Regions from separate parts of the Paenibacillus sp. JNUCC 35 genome, predicted to be linked through region 1. Evidence: riboswitches for the same ligand, from Rfam matches in the RefSeq annotation. Region 1 holds a riboswitch; each other region holds the start of a gene.
What was found. Region 1 has a riboswitch for cyclic di-AMP ahead of AC2TF6_RS06350 (TrkH family potassium uptake protein). Riboswitches for the same ligand answer to the same signal wherever they lie in the genome.
Positions count from the first base shown of each region.

Region 2: linked by a shared signal. The riboswitch ahead of AC2TF6_RS02325 (C40 family peptidase) and the one ahead of AC2TF6_RS06350 (TrkH family potassium uptake protein) in region 1 are both predicted to bind cyclic di-AMP.
Region 3: linked by a shared signal. The riboswitch ahead of AC2TF6_RS21910 (3D domain-containing protein) and the one ahead of AC2TF6_RS06350 (TrkH family potassium uptake protein) in region 1 are both predicted to bind cyclic di-AMP.

Region 1 covers NZ_CM177771.1:1,399,661-1,403,869, reverse strand. Annotated here, with positions in the region: gene AC2TF6_RS06360 (cation:proton antiporter) at 1-620, opposite strand, end outside; gene AC2TF6_RS06355 (potassium channel family protein) at 645-1,307, opposite strand; gene AC2TF6_RS06350 (TrkH family potassium uptake protein) at 1,322-2,665, opposite strand; cyclic di-AMP (ydaO/yuaA leader) riboswitch at 2,723-2,872, opposite strand; gene AC2TF6_RS06345 (CPBP family intramembrane glutamic endopeptidase) at 3,052-4,209, shown strand, end outside.
Region 2 covers NZ_CM177771.1:491,463-495,671, forward strand. Annotated here, with positions in the region: gene AC2TF6_RS02310 (SRPBCC domain-containing protein) at 1-210, shown strand, start outside; gene AC2TF6_RS02315 (DUF1540 domain-containing protein) at 421-642, opposite strand; gene AC2TF6_RS02320 (cryptochrome/photolyase family protein) at 684-2,075, opposite strand; gene AC2TF6_RS02325 (C40 family peptidase) at 2,225-2,689, opposite strand; cyclic di-AMP (ydaO/yuaA leader) riboswitch at 2,693-2,837, opposite strand; gene AC2TF6_RS02330 (SurA N-terminal domain-containing protein) at 3,015-3,605, opposite strand; gene AC2TF6_RS02335 (hypothetical protein) at 3,809-4,209, opposite strand, start outside.
Region 3 covers NZ_CM177771.1:4,846,226-4,850,434, reverse strand. Annotated here, with positions in the region: gene AC2TF6_RS21920 (manganese catalase family protein) at 1-561, shown strand, start outside; gene AC2TF6_RS21915 (hypothetical protein) at 936-1,157, shown strand; cyclic di-AMP (ydaO/yuaA leader) riboswitch at 1,422-1,612, shown strand; gene AC2TF6_RS21910 (3D domain-containing protein) at 1,624-2,589, shown strand; gene AC2TF6_RS21905 (polysaccharide deacetylase family protein) at 2,638-3,681, opposite strand; cyclic di-AMP (ydaO/yuaA leader) riboswitch at 3,826-3,966, shown strand; gene AC2TF6_RS21900 (C40 family peptidase) at 3,970-4,209, shown strand, end outside.

The sequences.
Region 1 (4,209 bases):
ATGGCGCCGACCGACAGCCCGCCCAGCGCGGTTTTCACAAACTGCCAGGCGCCTGAAGCGACGGATACGTGCTCCGTTCCCAGAAGAATGGCAATCAGCGAGAAGGTAAGGATGGAGCCCGTAGCGTCATTGAATGCCGACTCGCTCTCCACCGTCTCGCGCACTTTGGTCCGGATTCTCACCTGTTTGAACACGGGAATAAGCGTAGCCGGATCGGTGGAAGAGATGATAGCTCCGAGGAGAAGCGCGTGCAGCCAGGGCAGGCCGAGAAACCAGTGGGAAGCGGCCGCGACCGCCGCGCACGTAAGGATGACGCCCGGTATGCTCAGCAGCGTGACGGAGATCCAGACATGCTTCAGCCCGCTCAGCCGGATATTGCGCCCACCGTCAAACAGAATGAGCGTGGAGCCGACGACCAGGATGAACTGGTTGGTCAGCGAACTGCTCGGTTCCGCGATCCAGTGAAACGCTTGTCCGAAAATCATCCCCGCGATCAGAAAAAGCGCCACATCGGGCAGGCGCAGCCATCCCGCCAGTTTGCCGAACAACATGCCCAGAACGACAATCAGGATAAATAAATACAGCTCATAGTCTATGAGCTGTGTCAAAGCATTCTCCATGCGCATACGCCCCTTTCCCGCTTCTTAGCGGATCGCGCGGCTCTCAAACGTATCGATCTGCTCTTTCGTGCCGATGACGACCATCACGTCTTTCTCGTGCAGGACATCTTCGGCGGTAGGCGCGATAATCACGTCGTCCGTTTTATTGATGGCGACGATACTGCAGCCGTACTTGGCCCTCGGATCGAGTTCCTTTAGAGTAAGGCCGGAAATACGCCGGGAAACGACGAGCTCCGCGATCGTATAGTTTTTGGACAATTCGATGTAATCGAGAAGGTTCGGCGACACCAGCTGGTGAGCCACGCGCACGCCCATATCCCGCTCCGGAAAGATAATCCGGTCCACGCCGATTTTTTCAAGCACCTTGGCATGCTGATCGGTCAACGCCTTCGCGACGACCGTTTTAACGCCTAGCTCCTTAAGCAGAATCGCCGCCATGATACTCGCCTGGATGTTGTCTCCGATAGCCACGACGGCGCAGTCGAAATTGCGGACGCCGAGCGAGCGGAGAACCTCTTCATCCGTCGCGTCCGCAACTACGGTATGGGTGAGCTTGTCGCTCATCTCGTCCACTTTCTCTTCGTCTCTGTCGATGCCCAGCACCTCGTGCCCGAGCTGAGTCAATTCTTGGGACAAGCTGGAACCGAAGCGTCCGAGTCCGATAACTGCATATTGAATGAAAGCCATTGTTTTGTTTCTCCTTAACCTATCGTGATTTTTCCTTCTGGATAACGGTACAGTTCTTTCTCGGCTTTAGGCTGCAGCGCATACGCCAATGTCAAAGGCCCGAGACGTCCGGCGAACATGGTCAAGGCGATCATAACCTTGCCGAACGCGGTAAGCTTCGTGGTCAGCCCCAGGGTGAGTCCTACAGTCCCGAATGCCGAGGTCACTTCATACAAAATCATAAGAAACTCGTGATCTTCCGTCGTAGACAGAAGCATGGTAACGAAAATAACAAGAAAGAGTGCAAACATCGTCAAAGTGATCGCCTTCAGGATGCGTTCCTTGCCGAGACGGTTGCGGAAGAAGACGATATCTTCTTTTCCCCGCACCATCGCCACGATTGCCCCGACCAGCATCGTAAACGTAGTCGTCTTGATCCCGCCCCCGGTAGAACCGGGAGAAGCCCCGATAAACATCAGGATGATCATGAAAAATTGAGTCGCTTGGCGGAGAGAAGCGAGATCAAGCGTGTTCGCTCCCGCCGTACGCGGTGTGACCGATTGAAAGAACGAAGCGAGAATCTTGCCGCCGAAGTCCAGCGAACCCAGCGTTTTCGAATTGGAATACTCGAAGATAAAAATAACAAGCGCCCCGGTCACGATCAGAATGCTTGTGGCGCTCAGCACCACCTTGGAGTGAAGGGTCAGCCTCTTCGTTTTCCGGTAATCCATCACATCGGACATCACGATAAAACCGATCCCGCCCAGAACGATGAGCGCCATCGTCACTACATTGGTAATAAAATCGTCGGCGTAAGCGGTCAGCGAAGAGAATGGGCCGGTAATGGGACCGAACAGGTCAAACCCGGCATTGTTGAAAAAGGAAACGGCGTGCCAGATGCCGTAGTACAGCCCCTTCGGAAAACCGAGATCCATCGACCAGCGGGCGGTAAACAGGACAGCCGCGATTCCTTCGATGCTCAGCGAGTAGATCAGTACTTTCCGGAAAAGGCGGACAATCCCTTCCATGCTGCCCTGGTTCAAGGCTTCCTGAAGCAGTAGCCTTTCGCGGAGCGATATCTTCTTGCGCAGGATGAAGGCAAAAAGCGTCGCCATACTCATGAATCCGAGGCCGCCGATTTGAATCAGCGAGATAATGACAATTTGCCCGAACATCGTAAAATGCGACCCGGTGTCTACCACGACCAGACCTGTTACACAGGTAGCCGAGGTGGCCGTGAAGAGGGCGTCGATGAACGGAAGCGGCAGCCCGTCCGTTGACGAGACCGGCAGCATCAGCAGGCCGGAGCCGACGAGAATAATGAGCGCAAACCCGAGAACGAGAATCTGAGGCGGCGTAAACCTCGACTTTTTTAACACATAATTTCCTCCTATATGAAGCACAAAAAAGACACTGGAAACCCACTGCCTTTCGGTTATGGTTCCTGCTGTCGCCTACGAGGTTAGCTGACGGATTCGGATGTACAGGCCACCCTATTTACCCTTCCCTATTCAGGCACAAGCGGTAAAATTCACCCCAAAGTATGGTTCCCCCGTTTTCCTGCGGAAATTCGGCGTATGAAGTTGCGCGAAGAAATGAATCATCCGCATTATATATCTGTTATTAAACAAGCACAAAGCCCTTTTAACCGGATTTTACGGGGGGAAACATAGACAATCTTCCTGCAGCTAACTGGGAGTCACGAATTGGCATCCTTACGCAAACTATGATACGGTTAAAAAAACAATCGGAGAAGGAGCTGACCATGAAAAAATACGGTCTGGATAAACCGCTGCTGCTGCTCGCCCTGACCGGATTCCTTCTATATGCAGCCGTAGTTTTCATCTATAATACCGGGGCCGCTCCCGCCGGTTCCGATCCTTACGAAACGGCAACCTCCATTACGAAAGAACAAGCCGCGGAGGCAGCGGTCGCATGGCTGCGGCAAAGGCAGGGCGCCGATACAGTAAACGGTTCCGGCGTCGTTACGGGCGGCGGGGCTCCCGGCACATTCGTCAGCTACCAATCGGAGAAGGAACTCAGCGGTTATCTCACCAAAGAGAAGCTTCAAACGTTGTATGACAAAAGCTACGCCAGCCGGGTGCCCGTCGATTACTATCGGGTAGAAGTCACCGAGGCTTCCCCTTCGGTCCGGAAGTGGATCATCGATATCCATATGACCACGAAAGCCGTCATCGGCTGGTCCGGCATCGGCGGCGAAGACCGGGCCGTCGTGTCCGCGGCCGATGCGGAGAAGCTCGCCCGGGAAGCGATAGCGAGGCAGGGCTACGAAGAGGCGGAGTTCGAGCGGATCAGCCCGCCTGCCGCCAAGTCCGGTCTGCTGCTGTTCGAGCGGCGGAAAGAGCCTGTCGGGGACGCTAAGCTGACGATCGGCGTGAAACTGGACGGAACCTCCGTTTCCTCGTTCACCCAATCGTTCCGGCTCCCCGACGCTTTCACGTCTTGGCTGGAGCACCAAGAGGATACCGCCTCCATGTGGACCCGCATCAGCTTGTGGGGCAACGGCCTGATGGCCCTGATCGCCCTCGGCTATACCGTCCTTAAATGGAGGACGGTCGATTTTTCCCGGGGCGTCCTGCTAACGGCGGTGTATGCCGTGATCTACGTCATGAACAACATCAACATGTATCCGGCTTATAAGGCCGGCAGTACGCTGACGAGCAGCGGCCAGGAAGCGATGCTTTCGATCGTGCTGATCAACTTCGTGACGCTGCTGATGGCCGCAGCCGTCTACTTCTCTTTCACGGCGGGCGAAGCCCTGTGGAGACGCGTAGGAAAGTCCGTCATGCCCCGCTGGCGCGACGCCGACTTCGGCTCGCGCGTAACCCGCAGCATGGCGCAGGGCTATCTGCTCTGCCTGTTCCTGCTCGGCCTCCAGCAGGTGCTGTTCCTTGTGGCGGAG
Region 2 (4,209 bases), 910 kb from region 1:
CCTTCGTATTATCCGAATCATGCGGATATCACTACGCGGGTAACCATTAAGCTGGAGCCGGTCGGCGGCTGCACCAAGCTGACCCTGATCAACGATGAGTGGGTCGAAAATCATCCTTCCTACACAAAGGCGGACCCCGCATGGTGGATGCTGCTGAGCGCCATCAAAACGTTCGTGGAGACCGGAAAGAAACTGGATCTCGGCTGGTAAGGCAGAGAAGGGCGGGGTTCCGTATAGAACCATCCTGCAGGAGTAAGTGAAGCGTTTCCACACAAAAAAAGGCCGTGCAGGCTGAAGCCTGCACGGCCTTTAATCACCCGCTGATCTCAGCGGGATTATTTTTGTAAGCCGACAGCAGGGGAGCTCTACGGCTCCTCTGCTGTCGGCATTTTCATTTTTTAATGAAACGTTTGATTGAAATTAGTGATGATGACGTTCCTCGAAAGTTTGACAGCAGGTGTCGGTGATGCCCTCGGCGGAATCCTGATGCCCGGAATCGTAAGGCAGACCGTCCCGTTTTTGCGGTTGTGGCTTGTTCGAATGAGCGTTTACTTCGATCATAATAACTTCCGCACTGCAGTTATTGCCCTGCTCCCAGTATTCGCAGTTGGCAATGCTGCACTTCACCATTGGATTTTCCATGTTTATCACCTCGTACTTCTATTTACCCGAAGAACGGAGCTTTAAACAGGGGGAGAGCCATCCGGAGAAAATCCGGCCGGACCCGCACCGGCATCAGGTTTAGCCTCCGCCAGCATGTGCTTGTAAATCTCGATCGCTGCCGCGCGTGAGCTCTTCAGATCGACAATCGCGTCCGCCTGCGGCTTGTGAATTTCCTTATCGCTCAGATGAGCGATATGGGGAAGCCACCGCCGGATGTACATGCCCGTCGGATCATGCGTCTCCGACTGGGTGACGGGGTTCATGACGCGGAAGTACGGAGACGCGTCGAAGCCGAGCGAAGCACTCCACAGCCAGCCGCCCCGGTTGAGCACGTTGTCGTAATCGGCGAGCTTGCGCCGGAAATACCGTTCACCCAGCGTGAAGGGACACCGCAGGTTCTTGGTCAGGAACATGGCCGTCACCATCCGCAGCCGGTTCGGCATGTGCCCCGTGGCGTTCAGCTCCGCCATGGCCGCATCCACGACCGGAATGCCGGTCTGCCCCCGGCACCACCGCTCGAAGAGCGTGTCCTCCAGGCCGGAGAAATCGAATTTCTTCTCGTAGACGAAGAAATCCGGGTTATAGACGGCCTGGTACAGGTAGAAGTCGCGCCACGCCAGCTGGCGCGTCCAGGCTTCGTGCCGCTCGCTGCCGAGAGCGGCTTCATACGCCCGGCGCACGGAGAGCGCGCCGGTGTTCAGGTGGCGGCTGATCCCGCTGGTCGTCTCGAAGGCGTACCGGTCTCTTTGCGCTTCATAAGCGCGGAGACCTCCTTCGAGAAAATCGCTCAGAGTCTGAGCGGGATCAGGCGCCGTGCCTGCCGCTTCCGGGTCCAGCGGAAGCGGAAACCGGGCGGACCAGGCTTCGCGGTCCGGCAGCGGCCGTGTCTGCAAATCGCGCACGGTGACGGCAGACGACGGCCGGAAAAAAAGGTGCATGTAAGCGTTCCATTTTTTATAAAAAGGGGTAAATACCTGGTAAGGGGTGCTGCGCTCCGCGAAGTGCTGGAAGTCTCCGAAATCGGCGAGCGTATGGTCGATCAGCGTGGTAACCGGAACGCCGCGGGCGGAAGCTGAAACCTTCAGTTTGCGGTCACGTACTAATGCGTAGGGCGTAACGTCGCCGTGCAGGACGATTTCTTCAATCGGCAGCTCGGCCAGCAGCTGATCGACCACGGCATGAGGCTCGCCGGCAAGCACTTCCAGATGAGCGCCCGCTTTCCGGTATTCGCGGATGAGCCTGGAGACGTGACGGAGGAAGTTGACTCCGCTGTGTTCCCGGTCCCGGCCGTCGCGCAGAAGGAAGGGGTCCAGAATCAGGATGTGCAGGCTCGGACGCCCCAAGCTGTGAATGTAATCAAACGCAGTGAGGTCGTCAATCCGCAGATCTTTGCGATGAATAAAAAGGATCATAATGAAGGGACGCTCCTTACTTTTTCGTCTAACTTCATAGTAACAGGAAATCCGGCGCAAATGAAAAGAAGCCCGGCAAGCCAGGCTGCAACCTGGATTACGGGGCTCCCTTTCGGGTATATGCTGCGTTCCATTACGAGTGCGTCTTACTAGTCTGCAGTGATCTTGTTAAAAAGGTCATCGCCGATAACGCGGCGTGCAGAAACGTATCGTTTCGCATAGTAAGATTCGCTCAAGTCACTCTTTGTAACACCTTTGTTCGTAGCGGAGTGGGCGAACTTGTTGTTCCCGATGTAAATACCTACATGGGAGATGCCTTTTCCGTCGGTGTTAAAAAATACAAGGTCACCCGGTCTCAGATCGCTTTTCGCAACCGAGGATCCTTGGCCGTTCTGTGCTTTTGAAGTGCGTGCCAGATCAATGCCGAACCGGTCAAATACGTAGGACGTGAAGCCCGAGCAATCAAAACCGCTGGTCGATGTGCCCGAATACTTGTAAGGCGTCCCTACCAATCCGTCAATCGTGGAGCTGAGCGTCGACTTCGCGGAAGCGCTGCCGATTTCCACACTCAAAAACAGGGTCAAGCTCAAAACAAACAACAAGACTTTCTTCAACTGTGTTGCTCCTTCCTGTGCCTACGAGGTTAGCTGGAGGGTTCGGTAGAAGGTCCCCTATGATCCCTTTGTTGCAAGATCAATTCACCCAGAGTGGATCCCCCGTTTTCTTCCTTTCGTCTAAGAAGAAATTCGGCAATCTTTTTCTGTTCGACACTAAATATTCGCCATAGGTCCAGAAATTCCTTCCAAAAAACTAAAAATAGTTACAAAAAAGTTTCAAAAGCAGTTATTTAGTCGGATTTCAGGGCAAAAAATAGATCAAAAAACCCGCCTTCTTGTATAAAAAGGGCGGGTTTTCCATGTCTTTCAGCTTAGAGGCAATCTAAGTTTTCGGCTGATCCGGAAACTTCACGCGCAGCCCCGGTTTCGTTTCGGCAAGCAGTTTTTCCTGCAGGGCGTTGAGGTCTTCCTGCGTTTTCAGCTCGCCTTTTTTGACGAGGTACTCGATCGTCTTTTGCTGGAGGAGATATTTGGCGTACTGGTTGACGGTTTTAGGATCGGTCCAGTAGGTTGCTTCGGTCAAACCGGCGCTTTTGTAGAGCATCTCCTTCAACTGAGCCGCTTCGGGACCGGCCGCTTCCAGCGCTTTGCGCTGCTGGTCGATAGCCTGCTTCACTTCGGCTTCTTTGACTTTGACGCCGCGCTTCTGGCCGTAACGGACGAAGAGCTCGTCCTTAAGCATCAGATCGAGAAGCTGGTCGTTGGTCAAATTGTTTTGAGCGCCCTGCATTTGAAAGGCCAGGTCGACTTCGGCTTTCATTTTGTCGAAAGCCTGGTTGGAGATGCGGACGTCGTGACCGATCGCCACAACCTCTTTGGCTTTAACGTCGGACTGTCCGTAAAAGAACGACCCGGCGGCGACACAAAGGCCAATTACTGCCGCCACGACGGTGCTTGTCCGTGGGGATATCATCGGTAATGCCTCCTTTTATCTTCTATCTTTCCATGATAGCTGAAAAAAACGCAAATGGAAACTAAAAACCCCCTGGCCGGTGAACGGCAGGGGGAGACGGATATCGCGCCGGAACAATCCGGAACGAGAACGGTTAAGAAGAGGATCAGCGTATGTGATTCGTCTGTTTTGCCGCCCGGCTTACGGGCAGAAAACCAGGCTTTCTAGGTGCGGTAGCTTTCCCAGATTTCACGCTGCGCGGCGATGGACCACATTTTTACAAAGGTGCGGACCAAAGGGTATATCTGGTGGATAATGAGGGCCGTCAGGCCTGCCCATATGTAGGATGCATAAGTCGCCGCGACGGCCAGAAGGAAGCCGAGCAGGACAAGCAGCAGGGCATTGCCCGCGATTCGTAAGCCTTGGCGGAACACGACCGGAAGCACCGAGAGAAGTCCTCGTCGATCCTCGGAGGCCCGGCCGAACTGCAGGAACAGGAAGAGGAGCTGAACAAGCAGGGCATACACGGCATAGAGAGCCGCCCAGGGAAGCATGGACAGAAGGAGCTGCTCGAATCCGTAGGCTTTGTTGAACAAAGCAAGCGCTTTGGGAGCCAGCCAGTAGA
Region 3 (4,209 bases), 2.8 Mb from region 1:
TACGAGAAGAAATTGCAGTATCCGGTTCGTGTAAGCAAATGCGATCCGCACATGGCCAAACTTCTGATCGAGCAGTACGGGGGTGCGGACGGGGAACTTGCTGCCGCGCTGCGTTACTTGAACCAGCGTTACACCATTCCGGACAAAGTAATCGGGGTACTGAATGATATCGGGACAGAAGAATTCGCTCACCTAGAGATGATTGCCACGATGATCTACAAGCTCACGAAAGACGCTACTCCCGACCAGCTAAAAGCCGCGGGCCTGGGCGAATATTACGTCAACCACGATTCGGCTTTGTATTACCAAAATGCGGCCGGCACACCGTGGACGGCAGCTTACATTCAAGCCAAGGGCGATCCTATCGCCGACCTGTACGAAGATATCGCGGCGGAAGAAAAGGCGCGCGCCACCTATCAGTGGCTCATTGACCTGACGGACGACGTCGATCTCCAGGATGGGCTGAAATTCCTGCGTGAACGTGAGATCATCCATTCGATGCGTTTCCGCGAAGCGGTAGAAATTCTTAAAGACGAAAGGGCGGCCCAGAAAATTTTCTAGCGGCCCGGACAAAAAGACGGGGGAACCCGTCTTTTTTCGGCAATTTTTAAGATAACCGAGTCGACAATTTCAATAGATATGGAAAAATTGAATAAGATTACTAATTTTTCCGGAACGTTTCCCATTCTGAAGGTGTCTTACTTATATAAAGGTTACAAGTAAACAGTCGTTTAAATGGTGCAGGTCTTATAGGAGTGGCTGTTAGGAGCTGGACATTGGCAAAAATTATGTCGTACTTACGAAAAATCTTAAAAAGCTCGTCAGCTTTCCGCGAAAAAATACCACATTTTTCCTATAAGTATGATAAAATGGAATAAGTTAGCAAGAAATTAAGAGCGAAACCTATATTTTGGAATAAGGAGGAGGCTGCTATTATGGGGATCACATTAAGTCTGCTGATCGGCATGTTAGTTCTTTTAGCGGCATCATTAGGTCTGCGCAAACCGAAGGAATTCGACCGGTCCGATTACGTGCCGTTTCGTCCTTTCGATGATATTTACGAGGGGAAGAAGAGGCCGACTGTAGAATCGGTACAAAGCCAGGCAGCCGTGAAAATAGAAGAAAAGTCGAGAGAAAGGAAACGAATCGCCAAATAAAGGTTTCCTCCTATGGGATGAATTTCCTGGATGTATGGTGAAGAAACCATGTCTTTTATGAGAAATACATGAGGATTACATAAGTGGATTGTGAGAATGGCGTTAATTTTCTTTCTCGCGTTTTTCCGGCCGAAAGGGCGGGACAGCATCAAATAGGCTTGATGGAACAGCTTTTTACAGCAGGTTCACCGGTGGATTAAAAAAATGAAAAGGTTGTTTTTTGCCAATTTGTGTGTGTTTGTTTCTAAAGATGTATGTGATAGCTTGTGTAGAGAGCCGAAACTTCTTCCGTTCCCCGGATTTTCCAGGAGCGGATGAGGTGCGGGGGATGATTTATTTCGGAACCGTATGTGAATGACTGCGGCGTCCGATAGGGGTGAATCGCTGGCAGCAGCGTGGGCGACTTCTCAGTCCGAACCCGACAACTAACCTCGTAGGCAATACCGAGAAGGAGCGTACATCAACTATGGCTTTAAAGCATCATTGGAAAAAAACATGCGCTACTCTGCTGCTGGGTGCAGTGGTGGCGGCATCTTCCGCATTCCAGTCGCAGGCGGCCGAAACGGAAGCGGCTAAAAACGACGGCCTGTTGTATTGGAAACTGGCTAAATCTTATCAGGAGATTGCAGCCGGTATGACCGATACTGTAGGACAAGCAGCCGATTCGGAACTTACCCAATCTTTGGTGACACCGGAAAATCAAACCCTGGTGCTATCCGAGCCAAATTCCATGTGGAACTTCGCTTCCCAAATGAATATGGACGTTCTTGACCTCTTATCGTTAAATCCCGATGCGGATCCGCTTAGCCTGCCGGCAGGCAGCGAGTTGAAAATTGTGGGGGAAGCGGCCCTTGAGCAGCTTAAAGCTTTAAAAGCGACGGTAAAAGTCCCGGCCCAGGCACCGGCCAAAGTTCAGCTTGCATCGGCCTCGCCAAGTCAGACGGACTCTATAAAACCTTCGGAGGCTCTTCAAAAGAGCGGCAAGCCGCAGGCTCCCGAACCGAAGAAAACCGCGGAGAAGAAGGTCGTTAAGAAACCGGCTGCCCAAGCGGCATCGGCTTCCGCAAAATCAGGCCAGACGCTGACAACCGCGGCGGGCAAACAGATTCAATACAAAAAAGTGCTGAATATCAAGGCATCGGCCTATTCCGCTGACCCGAGCGAGAACGGCGGATATGCCGGCATCGACTACTACGGCAACAAACTGACCGTCGGCACGATCGCGGTCGATCCGAAAGTTATTCCGCTCGGCTCCACCGTATATGTAACGGGTTATGCTTTCCCAGGCCTTCCGGCCAAGGGAATGATCGCCAAAGCGACGGACATCGGCGGCGCGATCAAAGGCAACCGGATCGATATCTTCGTTCCGGGCTCCAAAGATAAAGTAAACAACTTTGGCTATCAAAGTGTGAAAGTATACATTCTTAAATAACCATTAGCCGGAAAGAAGACGGGAGCGAATGCTCCCGTCTTTTGTGCGTTACAAATCCTTGGAAATTCCCATCAGTTCCGGAATCGTGACCAGCTTGTATCCGCTCGATTTCAAGGAACGGATCAAATCGGGAAGGGCCGTGACCGTACCGCTGAGATCATGCTTGTTGTTTCCTCCCGCGCTGTGCTGCAGAATGACTGAACCGGCTCGGGCGTTGTCCACAATATTGTGGTATACCTGCTTGCCGGATAGTCCTTTCCAGTCGAGGGAATCCACGTCCCAGTTCACGGCCAGCAGGTGATGGTCGGACATCCAGCGCACCTGCTCTTCATTGATGGCTCCGTAAGGAGGTCGCACCAGTCTGGGCGTATAACCGGTCAACGGTTTGATGACCTCTTGGGTACGCATAATTTGCGAAGAAAATTCCGAGGCGGTCAGTTTGGGCATAAAAGGATGGCTGTACGAGTGGTTGCCCACGACATGACCCTCCCGCACCATCCGGCGGATAATCTCGGGATGTGCCTGAGCGCGGTTTCCGATCACGAAAAAGGTCGCTTTCACCTGATGCTTTTCCAGAATATCGAGCACTTGCGGGGTATATTTGAGATCGGGTCCGTCATCAAACGTGAGCGCGATTTTCTTTCCTTGGGAGGTTCCTCTCATCCGGAAAACCGCCGGGTATTTGTGATGAATCTCGGCTAAGCTCAGCTTCCGCTGCTCCGTTTTCTGAAGGGCGTTCGCTTCCTGATGATGCTTCTGAACCGGAACGTCTTTCTTTTTCGTCTCCGGTTTGGGAGCGGATGCGTTATTAAGTTTTTTTACGGGCACGGGAGGCGCAGGAGCCGGAGCTGCCGGTGATACCGAAGGAGCGGCAGCGGTGTTTTCCTTGATCGCCGGAATTTTCGCAGGCTGGAATTTGGCTGGACCGGGTACGGATGACGGACCTGGATCTTCGCTTAGAGTGTGCGGGATAAAACGGTTTTCGTCCAGCCGGGAAGAGGCCGAGCCCTCGCCGGGCAGCTTTGCCGGGGAGCATGCGGAGACGAAGGCCAGCAAAATGGCGGATGAGACAGCCAAGGCTGCACGTTTCATGGGGAACCCTCCTCTAATGGCGTTTTCACTAGTTTTGTTTAGAGGGAGGAATTTTATCCGGGATTTGTTACAAAATAGACACAACAAAAAGGGTTGTCCGATTATGTAAATTATGTTAACCTTTTTAGGAGTGTCTTTGACACAATTTATACAAAGCCGAATCCGGTGAATCAAAAGCACCTGTACGGGGGACTTATTTCTGGGGTGAATGCCTGTCATTTTGCAAGCTAGGGAACCTCTTTCCCGAACCCGTCAACTAACCTCGGAGGCCCAAGGAGGAAAAATCGTTTGAAGATTTGGGTACAAAGCGTTGTAGTTTCATGCGCCGTACTGACGGCCGGTCTATTCGCGGCTTCGGATGCTCATGCCAATGCCGCTCGTTCCGCTAAAGTGCAGGTCAACGACCAACTGGTGAATACCGAAGGTACCGCACCTTTTATCGATTCCAGCAATAACCTGATGATTCCGCTTCGTCCTGTTGCAGAGAAATTGGGAACTCAAATTGGATGGGAACGTGCAGGAGCTCAA